3 regions of the Embleya sp. NPDC056575 genome follow, and region 3 is predicted to be linked to each of the others. Evidence: riboswitches for the same ligand, from Rfam matches in the RefSeq annotation. Region 3 holds a riboswitch; each other region holds the start of a gene.

Region 1 (4,490 bases), on a different contig from region 3:
CGGCCGACTACGGCTCGATGACCAACCTGGGCCTCGCCGCCGCGACGCTGGTGGCGATCCTGGTCCTGCATCGGGTGCTGACCGGATTCGCGCAGCGCGTCGCGATCCTGCTCGGGCTGCTCGTCGGCACGCTACTGGCCATCCCGTTCGACCGGGTGGACGGGGACGCGCTGAGCGGGCTCGCGGTGTTCGAGGTGCCGCGGCCCTTCGCCTTCGGGGCACCGCAGTTCGACGTATCGGTGACCGTGTCGATGCTCGTGGTGATGATCGTGTGCATGACCGAGTCGACGGCCGACATCATCGCGCTGAGCGAGGTGGTGGACAAACCCGCCGACGACCGCACCATCGCGGGCGGGCTGCGTGCCGACGGCCTGGCCACCGCGTTCGGCGGCGTGTTCAACGGCTTTGCCTGCACCGCCTTCGCGCAGAACATCGGACTGGTCGCGCTGACCCGGATCCGCAGCCGGTTCGTGGTCGCGGTCTGCGGCGGCTTCCTGGTCCTGATGGGCCTGATGCCGATCGTCGGCGGCCTGGTCGCGCTGGTCCCGCAGCCCGTGCTCGGCGGCGCGGGCGTGGTCCTGTTCGGCACCGTCGCGGTGGCCGGCATCCGCACTCTGGGCAAGGCCGATCTGAACGCCGGCTCCAATGCGCTGATCGTGGCGGTCGCCCTGGCGTTCGGCGTCTTCCCGATCGCGTTCCCGGACTTCTACCACGCGTTCCCGGAGAAGGTCGCCATGATCGCCGAGTCCGGCATCTCGGCAGGGTCGATCATCGCGGTCGTGCTCAACCTGCTGCTCAACCACACCGGCCGCGCGGGCGGCAAGGCTCCCGCCGAACCCACCGACCCCGCCGTCACGTTGCCGGCCCAGTCCGCCCAACAGCCCACCCGAGCATGACCACATGCACGTGGGCCCCGCCGAAGTGTTCGGCGGGGCCCACGTGGTGAGGGTGGATCAGACGGCGAGCTTGGTGCCCACGGCGATCACGTTCGGGTTGTCGCCGATGACACCGGCGTTGGCCGTGTGCAGGGCCTTGTAGCCGCCCTTGACACCGAGCTTGGCCGCGATCGCGGACAGCGTGTCACCGGACTTGACGGTGTAGGTGCCGGAGCCCGACGCCCGCTCGGTCGCGGCCGACTTCGGCGCGTCCTGCTTGGCGACGTCCTGCTTGGGCTGCACGTTGAGCTTCGGCGCGTTGCCGGTCGCGGGCTTGGCCTCGGACGCCGGCGCGGCCTTCGGCTCGACCGAGGACTTGGTCTTGCCGGTGGTCGAGGACTCGGCCGTGGCGTTGGGGTTGCCGCCCTTGCCCAGACCGGCCTTCACGGAGCAGACCGGCCAGGCGCCCGGGCCCTGGCTCGCCAGGACCCGCTCGGCGACGGCGATCTGCTGCGCCTTGGAAGCCTGCGCGGCGCTGGCCGCGTACTGGCTGCCGCCGAACGCGTTCCAGGTGCTCGGGGTGAACTGCAGACCGCCGGAGAAGCCGTTGCCCGTGTTGATGCTCCAGTTGCCGGTGCTCTCGCACTGGGCGACCGAGTCCCAGGTGGACGAAGTCGCGGCGTTCGCGCTGCCCGCCATGCCCACGAGGGGAAGGACGAGACCCGCACCGGCGGCGACGGCGATGCCGGCGCGACGGCCACGAGAGAGCGAACGAACCGGAGCGGTGATGGCACGGAAGGTCATTGATTACCTCGTCGGGCGCCTACGAAGTTAGCTGTCGGGTTCGGACGATTGGCCCGGCCTCGCCTGTCACAGGCATGGCTTCACCCCAGGCATCGGCAGTGCCGATGTCGGCTCACTTGGTTCCCCCGCTCCTGCCGCCAGTCGATATCGACTGCTTCCCTCGGGCGGCGGCAGGATTCGGCGTACCGCCCGGGGAGTTCGCTTGTGCGAACAACCACGAAGCTACGCACCGGTTCGCCGGGTTGGCAAACATTTCGGGCGGTTTGTGACGTCCCCCATAGGGAGGAATAACACCTATTTGCCCGATTTGTCGCCGTCCTTGCAGGTCACGGTCCGGCGTACGCGGTGCGCGGCCGCGTGGTCACGCGTGCGTCAGCGACGGGCTATTCCGTCGCGGGCAGCTCTACCGGAACCACTACCCATTCCTCGTCCCAGAGGAACGTCGCGCCGCCGGTCGCGAAATTGGGCACATCGGCCACCGTGGCCCGCCCCTCGGGCGAATCCAGCACCGCCTCGAGTTCCGCGCGCGAGGGCGCGTACAGCGCGACCACCAGGTAATAGGGCGGCTCCGCGCCGGACGGATCCGGCTCGCACTTGCCGATGGTCCAGCCGGTCAGTCCCGGCATGGTGCGCGCCAGTGGGACGTGCTTGTCCCAGTAATAGGCGTCGAACGCCGCCGGGTCGTCGGGGTGGCCGTAGAGCACGGTCAACTTGTACATGCCGGGTCCTCACGCTCGTGATGGTCGGACGGACGGACGTGCGCTTGCGCCACGCGTTGGCTGCCGGGGGCGTGGGTTACGGATGGGCCGGAGTGTCGCCCGCCGTGGCGACGCCCCCACTCGGAGTGATGCTCTTGAACGCCCGCGCCTGCTCGGTGATGGCCACCTCGGTCGGCAGGCGCTCCATGCTGGAGGCGCCGAAGAAGCCGACCACGCCGGTGGTGTGGGCCAGGACGTACGCCGCGTCCTCGGGTTCGGCGATCGGCCCGCCGTGGCACAGCACCAGCACGTCGGGGTTGACCTCCGCGGCCGCGTCGCGCATCTCCTGCACCCGCTCCACCGCCTGATCGAGGGTGACCGCGGTGGTCGCGCCGATGCTGCCCTTGGTGGTCAGCCCCAGGTGCGGGACCAGCACGTCGGCGCCGGCCGCCGCCATCGCGCGGGCCTGCTCGGGGTCGAAGACGTACGGCGCCGTGAGCAGACCGCGCTCCGCCGCCAGCCGGATCATCTCCACCTCCAGGTCGTAGCCCATCCCGGTCTCCTCCAGGTTCTGCCGGAAGACACCGTCGAACAGGCCGACCGTCGGGAAGTTCTGCACTCCCGCGAAGCCCATGGCCGCGAGTCGGTCCAGGAAGTGCGGCATGATCCGGAACGGATCGGTGCCGCACACCCCCGCGAGGACCGGGGTACTGCGCACCACCGGCAGCACCTCGCCCGCCATCTCCACCACGATCGCGTTGGCGTCGCCGTACGGCAGCAGTCCCGCCAACGAACCCCGGCCGGCCATGCGATAGCGGCCCGAGTTGTAGATGATGATCAGGTCCACACCCCCGGCCTCGGCGCACTTGGCGGACAATCCGGTGCCCGCGCCCGCGCCGATCACGACGCCGCCCTGCTCGACCGTCGTGCGCAGTCGGCCCCGCGCCTCGCGTCCGTTCATCTCAGTCCACGTGTCCCTTCGTGATCAATTCGTGCAATCGATCCGCCGCCGCCTTGGCGAACGCCGGATCGTTGATGTCCGTCGCGACCTCGCGCACCTCGACGGCGGTCCCGTCGAGGCCGGCGCGCAGCGCGTCGAACAACGCCGTATCGGCGTCGGAATCGTAGAAGGGTCCGCCCTCGACGTCGATCGCCGAGACTCCGCGCAGCGGCAGGTACAGCGCGGTGGGCCCGGTCGCGTCGATCAGTTTGGCCGCGATCCGCCGTCCCAGTTCGGCGTTTTCGGCCGGTGTGGTGCGCATCAGCGTCACTGTCGGGTTGTGCACGTACAACAGCCGGTCCTCGAAGCGAGGCGGAACGGTGTCGCGGGGGCCGAAGTTGACCATGTCCAGCGCGCCCACGCTGACCACCTGTGGCAAGCCCATCCGCCCGGCCGCGGTCAGCCGTCGCGGCCCCGCGCTGAGCACCCCGCCGACCAGGTCGTCGGCCAACTCGGTGGTGGTCAGATCGAGGACCCCCGCCAGGAAGCCGCCCTCGGCCAGGTTCTCCATCGACCGGCCGCCGGCCCCGGTGGCGTGGAACACCAGTACCTCGTAGCCCAGTTCGTTGAGCCGCTCGCGCGCCGCGTCCACCGCGGGGGTGGTCACCCCGAACTGGGTCGCGGCCACCAGCGGTCGGCCCTCGCCGGTCACCCCGGCGACCGCCGCGCGGTCCTCGGCGTAGCCGCCGGCCATGCCCGCGATCGCGTCCGCCGCGTTGCCCAGGATGCGTTCGGAGAGCCGGTTGATCCCGGCGATGTCCACGACGCTGTACATCATCGTCACGTCCACCGCGCCGACGTACGGCGACACGTCGCCCGCCGCCATCGTGGACACCAGCAGCTTGGGCACGCCCACCGGCAGCGCGCGCATCGCGTGGGACGCGATCGCCGAGCCGCCCGAGCCGCCCATCGCGAGCACCCCGTCCACCCGTCCCTGCTCGAAGAGTTCGCGCAGGATCGAGGCCGCGCCCTCGGCCATCGCGGTGGTCGCCGCGCCCCGGTCGGCGCGGGTGCGCAGGTCCTCCAAATCGGTGCCCGCCGCGGCCGCGACCTCGCCCGCCTGTACATCGGCCTGGGCCAACGAGTCGCCCAGGACGCCGACGTTCATCAGCA
Region 2 (4,490 bases), on a different contig from region 3:
TGACGCCCCGCCGCCCCCGGATCCGCCTCCCCGGGCAACCCCCTGACCCCCCATGCCTCCACAGGGCGCCCCGCCCCGACCCGCGCACCCCCGCCGGGCCGTTCGGGACGCGCGCGCACCACCCCTCGGACCACGGACAAACGGAGCTTTGATGAACCCTGCACCTTCGACGGCGGTCCCGACCGGGATCGCCCCCGAGTACCTGTCCGATCCGGACGCCGACCGTATCCGCGCGTTGATCGAGCACGTGTGCGGACACGGCGCGGCGGACATCCTCCGGGCCGCGCTGCCGCCGGGAGTTCCCGACGCGGTCGTGGACATGGTGTCCCGGCACTGCCGCTTCGACCACGCCGCGCTGCTCGTCTTCCCGGAGCGGCTCGGCGACCTGCTCGACCGACTGCCGCACTGGGGATTACGGACCACCGAAGTCGTGCCCAGCACCGTCGTTCGCGACCGGATCGCCGAACGCCTGGGCCTGCGCGCGGAATCGGTCGAGGTACACATCGTGCGATGCTCGCTGCCCGGCGACGGGGTCGCCGCCTGCGAGGGCCGCAACCTCGAACTGTTCGCCGTGGCACCGGTCCCGGGAGCCGACTTCGCCCGACTACGGGCCGAGGAGCGGGCCCGCAACGGCGAGACACACTTCGCCTTCCGCGTGGTCGAGCCGACTCCGGTCACCCTCCTGGATCTGCACGACCTGCTGGTGTCCCGGGACGAGGTATTGCGGGACGGCGGCGGCTTCAATCCGCACGAGGACACCTTCGTGCTGTACTTCCGCAGCACCGGCGGACCGGCCTCGGACCGCTGGCCGCGCCGCCTGGAGATCCTGGCCACCGGATCGTATCCCGAGGTGCTTCGGCGGCACGCGGCTCCGAACCCGGCGACCGGCCGAGCAGGTTCGCCGGCGCACGAGGGTCCGCCGCGCGAGGACCCGACCCGGGAGATGTTGCACCTGGTCACCGGCGCGTGGGTGACGCAGGCGATCGGTGTCGCGGCGCGGCTGGGCCTGGCCGACCACCTCGGCGACGGGTCCCGGTCGGTGGCCGATCTGGCCGAGGCGGCGGGCGCCGAACCGGACCGCCTGGGGCGGCTGATGCGCCTGCTGGCCGGGCACGGGGTGTTCCGGGCCGAGGCGGACGGGCACTATCGGCTCACCGAGCGCGGTGCGCTGCTGCGCACCGATCGGGACGGATCGTTGGCCGCGCTGGCGGACCTGTACAGCGGTCTGTTCTTCACGTCGTATCTGGGGCTGGAGCACACGGTGCGCACCGGCGAGGACGCGTTCACCCGGGTGCACGGCCGGGAGTCGTTCGAGTATTTCGCCGAACACCCGGACGACGCCCGGTTGTTCCGGGAGGCGATGGCGTTCGGCACGATCGTCTTCGACGCGGTGCCGGCCGCCCTGGACCTGCCGCCGGCCGCGACGGTGGTCGATTTCGGGGGCGGCGACGGGGAGTTGCTTCTCCGGGTGTTGGGTGAGCATCCGACCGCGCGCGGAGTGCTCTTCGAGCGGGGGCATGTCATCGACGCCGCCCGGGAGTTGCTCGCCGCGTCGGCCGCCGAGGAGCGGTGCGACCTGGTGGTCGGCGACTTCTTCGCCGATCCGCTGCCCGGCGGGGCGGACGTGTACCTGCTGGCTCGGATCCTGCACGACTGGGCGGACCCCGAGTGCCTGATCGTGTTGCGGGCCCTGGCCCGGGCGATGCCGGTCGACGCACGTCTGGCGATCGTCGAGCGGCCGATCGTCGAGGCGGGCCGGTCGGTGTTGCCGCTGCGCTTCGACATCCAGATGATGACCAACGCGCGGGGCCGCGAGCGCACGGTGGCGGAGTATCGCGCGTTGCTGGCCGAGGGCGGCTTCGAACTGCTCGACCTGCGACCGCTGCCGCTGGACATGGCGGTACTCACCGCCCGACCGCGCCCCACGCGGGAGTAGGCACCGGACGTGCGACGGCGCTGTGCCCCCGACCACGGTCGGGGGCACAGCGCCGTGCCACTGCTGCCACTGCCACTGCTGTGCGATGGTCACCCGGGCGCCGCCGCGGCCGGGTCGCGCGATCAGTTCGGGCGGGTCGCGCCGGCGATCGGCATGGTGTTGATCGAGGCGATCTCCACCGGCTTGCGCGAGTTGGCGGCGTGCACCATCTTGCCGTCGCCGATGTAGATGCCGACGTGGCTGATGCCCGAGTAGAAGAACACCAGGTCGCCGGGCTGCAGGTTGGCGATCGACACGTGCGGGTCGGCGGCGAACTGGTCGTTGGTCACGCGCGGCAGCGAGATGCCCGCCGCCTTGTACGCGGCCTGGACCAGACCCGAGCAGTCGTACGCGTTCGGGCCGGTGGCGCCGTACACGTACGGCTTGCCGACCTGCGCCTTGGCGAAGGCGACGGCCTGGGCGGCCTTGCTCGACGTGTTCGAGGAACCGCCGGTGGGCGCCTGGTTGCCCTTCGAGCCACCGGTGGCCGGCTTGGCGGCGGGCTTGGCCGCGACGTCGACCGACGGCTTGCTCGTCGGCTTCGGCGCGGTCGTGCCGGTGACCGCGGTCTTCGGCTGGACCTGGATGCTCGGCTTGGCGGGGGCCTCCGCCTTGGGCTGCGCGGGCGCCGAGCCGGTCAGCCGCAGGGTCTGGCCGATCTCGATCAGGTCCGGGCCGGACGGGAGCACGTCGCGGTTGAGCTGGTACAGGCTCTGCCAGCCGCCGGAGACCTTGTTGGTCAGCGCGAGCTGGGACAGCGTGTCACCGGCCTGGACCAGGTAGCGGGCCTTCTCCGCGGCGGTGGCGGCCGCGGGCGCGGCGACCTCGGCCTGGACCGGGGCACTGTCGACCGCGGCGGTCGGCGTGGCCGACAGCACGGCGGAGGCGCCGGTGGGGGTCTGGTCGGTGGTGGGGACCTGCGCGTGGGCCGCACCGGCACCGGCGACCGGGATGACGGCTCCCATGCCGGCGATGCCCACCGCCGCGACGAAGCGGCGGACGTTGGCGGGGCGGGCGGCTCGGTGGCGAGCGTTTGCGGACAGCATGAAATGGGGTCCTCTCCTGTCGCCTACGAGGTGAGCTGTCGGATTCGGACTGGAGCAGCCCGGTCGCTTCACGCGACTTCACCCCTAGCCGTCACCGGAACGATCCCGGCCACGGCGATTCACCTGGTTCCCCCGCTCCCGTCGGATTCTTCGCTGTAGACATCCCGCTGCCGGCGACGGGATTCGGCGTACCGGCGGCAGGGTTCACCCGAAAGGTGAATCGGCGAGAAAGGTAGGCAATGCGATGGGGAGATCACAACCGAATCGCAGAGTTTGCCCGGAGTGTAAAGGCGGAATAAAGGCGACATCTCGGCCGGCTTCGGTCGGAAGCACCCGCGATGACGAGGGCATATCTCGGAGAGTGGCGTGACGGAGCGGTAACGGAAAATAGTCGAGATCCGTCGTCGGCCACCGGAAATGAATTGCAACCCGAAGTCGGCTATATAATTTATGTCCGTTTTATCCATGCGGGCTACATCACATTCCGGGCATCGGGTCGGCCGTGCCTCGCACCCGCATCCCGGCAGATGTGAACAAGTTGTTCACCACGAATCGTGCGACACGATCCATTGACATCGATCCGTGCGTCCCGGCATGCTGTGATCATGTCTTCGACTCCGGATACTCCCGCGACCCCCGAATCCCACGACCCCTTCACCGCGCCCGACCCCGAGCAGGCGCGGGCCCAGCGCGTACACGCCTCCCTGTTCCGGATCGCCGAGCGGCACGCGGCCACCGACGAGCAGCGCGCCCGGCAGGTGCATCCGTACATGCTCGGCCCGCACGAGGCGATCCGGCTGGTGTCGTTCCTGCTCAGCGGTATCGCGCAACCCGCCGACGGCGAGCCGGCGGTCGACCACGCCGACATCACCGCCGCGCTGAGCCTGATCCCGATGGCCCGGGGCGAGATGGACGACCTGGAGGCGGGGCTGCTCCGGATGGCCCGGGGGCGCGAGATGACCTGGCAGGAGATCGCCTTCGGCCTGGGCCTGGGCACCCCGCAGGCGGCCCGCCAGCGCTACGAACGCCTGCTCGGCCGCACCACGCCCGAGTCGGAGGACGACCCGGCCCCCCAGGCCTGAGCGCCCACCGGGTCAGCCCGCGAAGACCTCGACCAGGGACCAGATCGCCAGGCCGAGCATGCACACCCCGCCGATCCGCTGCACGGTCTGCAACGGCATGCGCTTGGCGATGAACCGCCCGGCGAGCAGCGCCAGCGCGGACACCGACATCAGCGCCGCGACCGAGCCGATCGCGGTGGACCAGGTGCCGTTGGTGGCGGCCAGGTTGGCGGTGGTGATCTGGGTCAGGTCGCCCCACTCGCTGATGAACACGGCCATGAAGGCGGTCGAGAACACCGCCCGGAACCCGGTGATCCGCGCGCCGCCGCCGTCCGCGTCCTCGTCGTCGGCACCACCGCGCAGCAGCATGAACGCGCCGAAGCCGAACAGCGCGGCGGAGACGAGCTT
Region 3 (4,490 bases):
GCCGGGAACACCGCGGCCGACACCGCGGCCAAGCTCGGCCGGTTCTGGTTCGCCGCCCCGCGCACCGCTGGTCTGGCCACCACCACGACCTGGCAGGACGCCCTCACCGGCGGCGCGATGATGGCCGGGCTCGGCCCCATCCTGCTCACCGACGAGGACAGCCTGGCTCCGGCCAGCTCCTGGTACCTCTACGACAACGGCGCCTCGCTCTCCTCGGTGGTCCTGGTCGGCGGCGAGTCGGCGCTCAACGCGCCGATCGTGGACCAGGCCGGCAACCAGATCGGGCTCCCCGGTCAGTACACCTACGTACCGATGTACAACGGCGTCGAGGCGCCCGCGGGCAAGGCGCTGCGCGCCGCGCCGGCGGACAAGCCCGGCAACCCGGCCGTGAACGGCCCGGCGAGCGGCACCGGTCCGCAGGCCGGTTCGGGCGTCGAGCGGCACACCAAGCGCTGACCGCACGACACCACGCGATACCGCGACACACCGAGGGCCCTCGGCGGGACACGACACGTCCCGTCGGGGGCCCTCGGCCCGTCCCGACGGCGGGGAGGCACGGGCGAAACGACCCCGAAGCGGTCCATCCGGTTAGGGTCTCGACATGAAGTGGCTTGTCACCGGCGGTGCCGGATACATCGGAACGCATGTCGTACGTGGGCTCGTCGCGGCCGGGGACGAGGTCGTCGTGGTCGACGACCTCTCCTCCGGGGTCCGCGAGCTGGTGCCGGACACGATCCCGGTGGTGATCGGCTCCGTGCTGGACCGGGCGCTGCTCGACGAGCTGTTCGGCGCGCACACCTTCGACGGCGTGGTGCACATCGCGGGCAAGAAGCAGGTGCCCGAGTCGGTCGCGCGTCCCCTCTATTACTACGAGGAGAACGTGGAGGGTCTGCGGACCCTGCTCGCGGCGATGGTCGCGGCCGGTGTGCCCCGGATCGTGTTCTCCTCCAGCGCCGCCGTCTACGGCATGCCCGACGTGGACCTGGTCGACGAGGACACCCCGTGTCTGCCGATCAACCCCTACGGCGAGAGCAAGCTGGTCGGCGAGTGGCTGATCGCGGCCACGGCGCGGGCGCACGGGATCTCCTACGCCTGCCTGCGCTACTTCAACGTCGCGGGCGCCGGCGCGCCGGAGCTGGCGGACGCGGGCGTGTCCAACCTCGTGCCGATGGTGCTGGAGAAGTTGACGGCCGGCCGGGCGCCGGTGATCTACGGGGACGACTACGACACCCCCGACGGCACCTGCGTGCGCGACTTCATCCACGTGGTGGACCTGGCCGAGGCGCACGTGGCCGCCGCCCGCCGGCTCGCCGCCGACCCGGACACACGCCTGGTGCTCAACGTCGGCCGCGGTCGGGGTACCTCGGTCCGCGAGATGGTCGAACTCATCCGCGAGGTCACCGGTTTGCGCGAGTTCGCACCCCAGACGCTGCCCCGGCGCGCCGGCGACCCGGCCAGGGTGGTCGCGAGCGCCGAGCGGATCGCGGCCGAACTGGGCTGGAAGGCCCGCCTGGACGTCTCCGACATGGTGGAGAGCGCGTGGGCGGGGTGGCGGGCGCGGCGCGGGTGACGGGCGCGGGACGCGCCACGTGGTGAGCGCCGGGCCGGCCGAACGTGTGCCGCGCGTCCGGTGCTCCCGAATCACCCCGAGTGCTTTCGTGTGCTCCGAACGCCTCGATGCGACGTCTGCCGGCGCGTCGGCGTCGTGGGGAGTGCGTGGGGTGAAGTGCGCCGGGATGAATCGGACTTGGGGCTTTTGTCCTGTGGGCCGAATCACTCCGCCTTCGGGTGCGGACGGGCGCGCCGATGGGTAACGACGCCACTCCGGACCCGAGGCGCGCGATGCGCCTGTGACGAACGGGACTTCGGTGATCATTCCCGGGTGATCCATGCGAGGCTCGATCAAGGTTCTTCGTCACCCGATCCGGCCGAATCCACCACGGAACGCCAACTCCGGTCCTTTCCGTAAGGGATCATCTACATTGCGCTCAACCGCAAAACGGATAATCGGCTTCTATCCGACACAGACTTGTGATCTTCGGCGGGGCCTGCTTAGCGTTCGATCCGTCCGTATCCCACACGGACCCCGATCGCCGGTACGCCGAATCCTGTCGCCGGCCGTTCGGGAGGCTGACGAGCACCACACGACAGGAGCGGGGGAACCACAGGTGAACCGCCGCGCACGGCACCGATCGAGACGGTCGGCGGCCGTGAACGGCTTGGGGTGAAGCCACGTTCTTCGGGACGTGGCCGGGCTATCGATCTCCGGCCCGAATCCGACAGCTCACCTCGTAGGCGTGGGAGAGGATCCAGCCATGCTGTCCGGAACCGGGCGTCATCGCCGTCGCAGCACCAGCAGGACCACGCGTCTGATCGCCGCGGCCGGCGTCGCCGGTGTCGGCGTCGCCATGCCGATCATCGGGGCGGGCACGGCTCAGGCCGCGTCCGTGAGCACCTGGGACAAGGTCGCCCAGTGCGAGAGCACGGGCAACTGGAAGATCAACACCGGTAATGGCTTCTACGGCGGCCTCCAGTTCACCCAGAGCACCTGGAACGAGTTCGGCGGCTCGCAGTACGCCGCGCGCGCCGACCAGGCGACCAAGAGCCAGCAGATCGCGATCGCCGAGAAGGTGCTCAAGAGCCAGGGCCCCGGCGCCTGGCCGGTCTGCTCGGTCAAGGCGGGCCTGACCCGCGGCGGTGCCGCTCCGGACCTCGACACGGGCTCGGCGGGCGGCAAGACCGCGCCGAAGACGGCCCCGAAGACGGAGAGCGCCAAGCCGGCGCCGAAGACCGAGACCGCCAAGCCGAAGATCGAGGTCAAGAGCGAGGCGCCGAAGACCGAGGCGCCCAAGGACGAGACTCCCAAGACCGAGGCGCCCAAGGCCGAGACGACCGCCAAGACGGACGCGGCCGGCGGCTCCTACGTCGTGGTCGCCGGCGACACGCTGTCGCAGATCGCGAACGCCCGGAACGTGCCCGGCGGTTGGCCGAAGCTGTACGAGGCCAACAAGAGCGTGGTCGGCGAGAACCCGGACCTGATCTTCCCGGGCCAGCAGCTGACGGTCGACGGCAAGGCCGCGCCGGCCGCCGAGACCGGGACCGAAACCAAGGACGAGCCCAAGGCCGAGGCGCCGAAGGCGGAGACGCCCAAGGCCGAGGCCAAGACCGAGGTCAAGCCGGCCGCCGCGCCGAAGACCACGGTCAAGACCGAGAGCACCAAGGCCGACTCCTCGGCCAAGGGCTCCGAGCAGGCCTCCGGTTCGTATGTCGCCCCGGTCTCCGGCGCCACCCTGACCGCGAGCTTCGGCTCGGGCGGGTCGCGCTGGTCCAGCGGCCACCACACCGGCCAGGACTTCGCCGTCTCGACCGGCACCACGGTGCGCGCGGTCACCTCCGGCACGGTCGTCTCGGCCGGCTGGGGCGGCGCGTACGGCAACGAGGTCGTGATCCGGCACGCGGACGGCAAGTACACCCAGTACGCGCACCTGTCCTCGATCTCGGTCAAGGCCGGGATGAAGGTGCAGACCGGCCAGAAGATCGCGCTCTCCGGCGCGACCGGCAACGTCACCGGCCCGCACCTGCACTTCGAGGTCCGCACCACGCCGAACTACGGCTCCGCGGTCAACCCGATGACGTGGCTGCGCAGCCACGGCGTGAACGTCTGATCCACCGCACTCCCGCGCCGAACGGCGGGCGTCCCCTTCGCGGGGGATGCCCGCCGTTCGCGTGTGCGGACCGCGCGGGCGCGGGGCGGGCGGGTGGCGGCCTCGGGGCGCGGGGGCTCGGGTGCCGGGGCTTCAGGGCAGGCGGGCGGTGTGCAGGGTGGCGGTCGGGTCGAGCCACAGGGCGAGCGGTCGGCCCGTGCCGTCGAGGGTGGTGGTCGGGCCGGTCGGGGTCGGGCGGTCGTCGAGCACGAGCGGCGTGGGGGTCGCGCCGAGCACCACCGGACGGCCCTCGGCGTCCCGGGTCGAGGTGAGCAGCGTGCCGTCGGGGCGGGGCAGTTGCCACAGCGGCTCGTAGCCGGCCCCGGCCGTGCGCGTGGCCGTGGGAACCCACGCGTCGGGGCCCGCCTCGGTCGTGCCCGCGATCTCCGCCGTCCCGGCCCGCCGGTAGCCGACCGTGACCCGGCCGTCGGCGCCCACCGACGCGGCGGGCGGCCCGACCGGGTGATCCGCCGCGATCGTGCGCGGCGGGCCGGACCGGTCGCCGACCACGTCCCAGGCGCGGATGCCCTCGCGGGCCGTGCCGAACACGGTGACCCGGCCGTCGGGACGGGTGAGCGCGGTCGGGCCCTCGACGATCTCGGCGCCGCCGAGGTCGCGCCACGGCGACCACGCCGTGCTCCCGGCGGGCAGGTACCGCGTGCCGATGCCCTTGGCCCGATCGCGCGCGAACAGGTGCAGCCCGCCCGCGCCGTCGGCTTGCACCACCGGCGGGCCCAGGCCCGTCGCGCCGCCGTCCGGGCCGCCCAGGTCCTGCCACGGGCCCAG

What was found. Region 3 has a riboswitch for cyclic di-AMP ahead of ACFRCG_RS09185 (transglycosylase family protein). Riboswitches for the same ligand answer to the same signal wherever they lie in the genome.
Region 1: another riboswitch for cyclic di-AMP. It lies ahead of ACFRCG_RS14435 (transglycosylase family protein); the one in region 3 lies ahead of ACFRCG_RS09185 (transglycosylase family protein).
Region 2: another riboswitch for cyclic di-AMP. It lies ahead of ACFRCG_RS24430 (NlpC/P60 family protein); the one in region 3 lies ahead of ACFRCG_RS09185 (transglycosylase family protein).

Annotation. Positions count from the first base shown of each region.
Region 1 is NZ_JBHTVA010000015.1:91,503-95,992, forward strand. Features, by position in the region: gene ACFRCG_RS14430 (nucleobase:cation symporter-2 family protein) at 1-896, shown strand, start outside; gene ACFRCG_RS14435 (transglycosylase family protein) at 954-1,679, opposite strand; cyclic di-AMP (ydaO/yuaA leader) riboswitch at 1,680-1,867, opposite strand; gene ACFRCG_RS14440 (EthD family reductase) at 2,063-2,398, opposite strand; gene ACFRCG_RS14445 (phosphoenolpyruvate hydrolase family protein) at 2,475-3,338, opposite strand; gene ACFRCG_RS14450 (Tm-1-like ATP-binding domain-containing protein) at 3,340-4,490, opposite strand, start outside.
Region 2 is NZ_JBHTVA010000031.1:33,748-38,237, forward strand. Features, by position in the region: gene ACFRCG_RS24420 (acyl-CoA dehydrogenase) at 1-3, shown strand, start outside; gene ACFRCG_RS24425 (methyltransferase) at 152-1,936, shown strand; gene ACFRCG_RS24430 (NlpC/P60 family protein) at 2,059-3,021, opposite strand; cyclic di-AMP (ydaO/yuaA leader) riboswitch at 3,028-3,184, opposite strand; gene ACFRCG_RS24435 (DNA-binding protein) at 3,627-4,103, shown strand; gene ACFRCG_RS24440 (TMEM165/GDT1 family protein) at 4,116-4,490, opposite strand, start outside.
Region 3 is NZ_JBHTVA010000009.1:71,147-75,636, forward strand. Features, by position in the region: gene ACFRCG_RS09175 (cell wall-binding repeat-containing protein) at 1-456, shown strand, start outside; gene galE (UDP-glucose 4-epimerase GalE) at 602-1,570, shown strand; cyclic di-AMP (ydaO/yuaA leader) riboswitch at 2,090-2,311, shown strand; gene ACFRCG_RS09185 (transglycosylase family protein) at 2,316-3,665, shown strand; gene ACFRCG_RS09190 (PIG-L family deacetylase) at 3,798-4,490, opposite strand, start outside.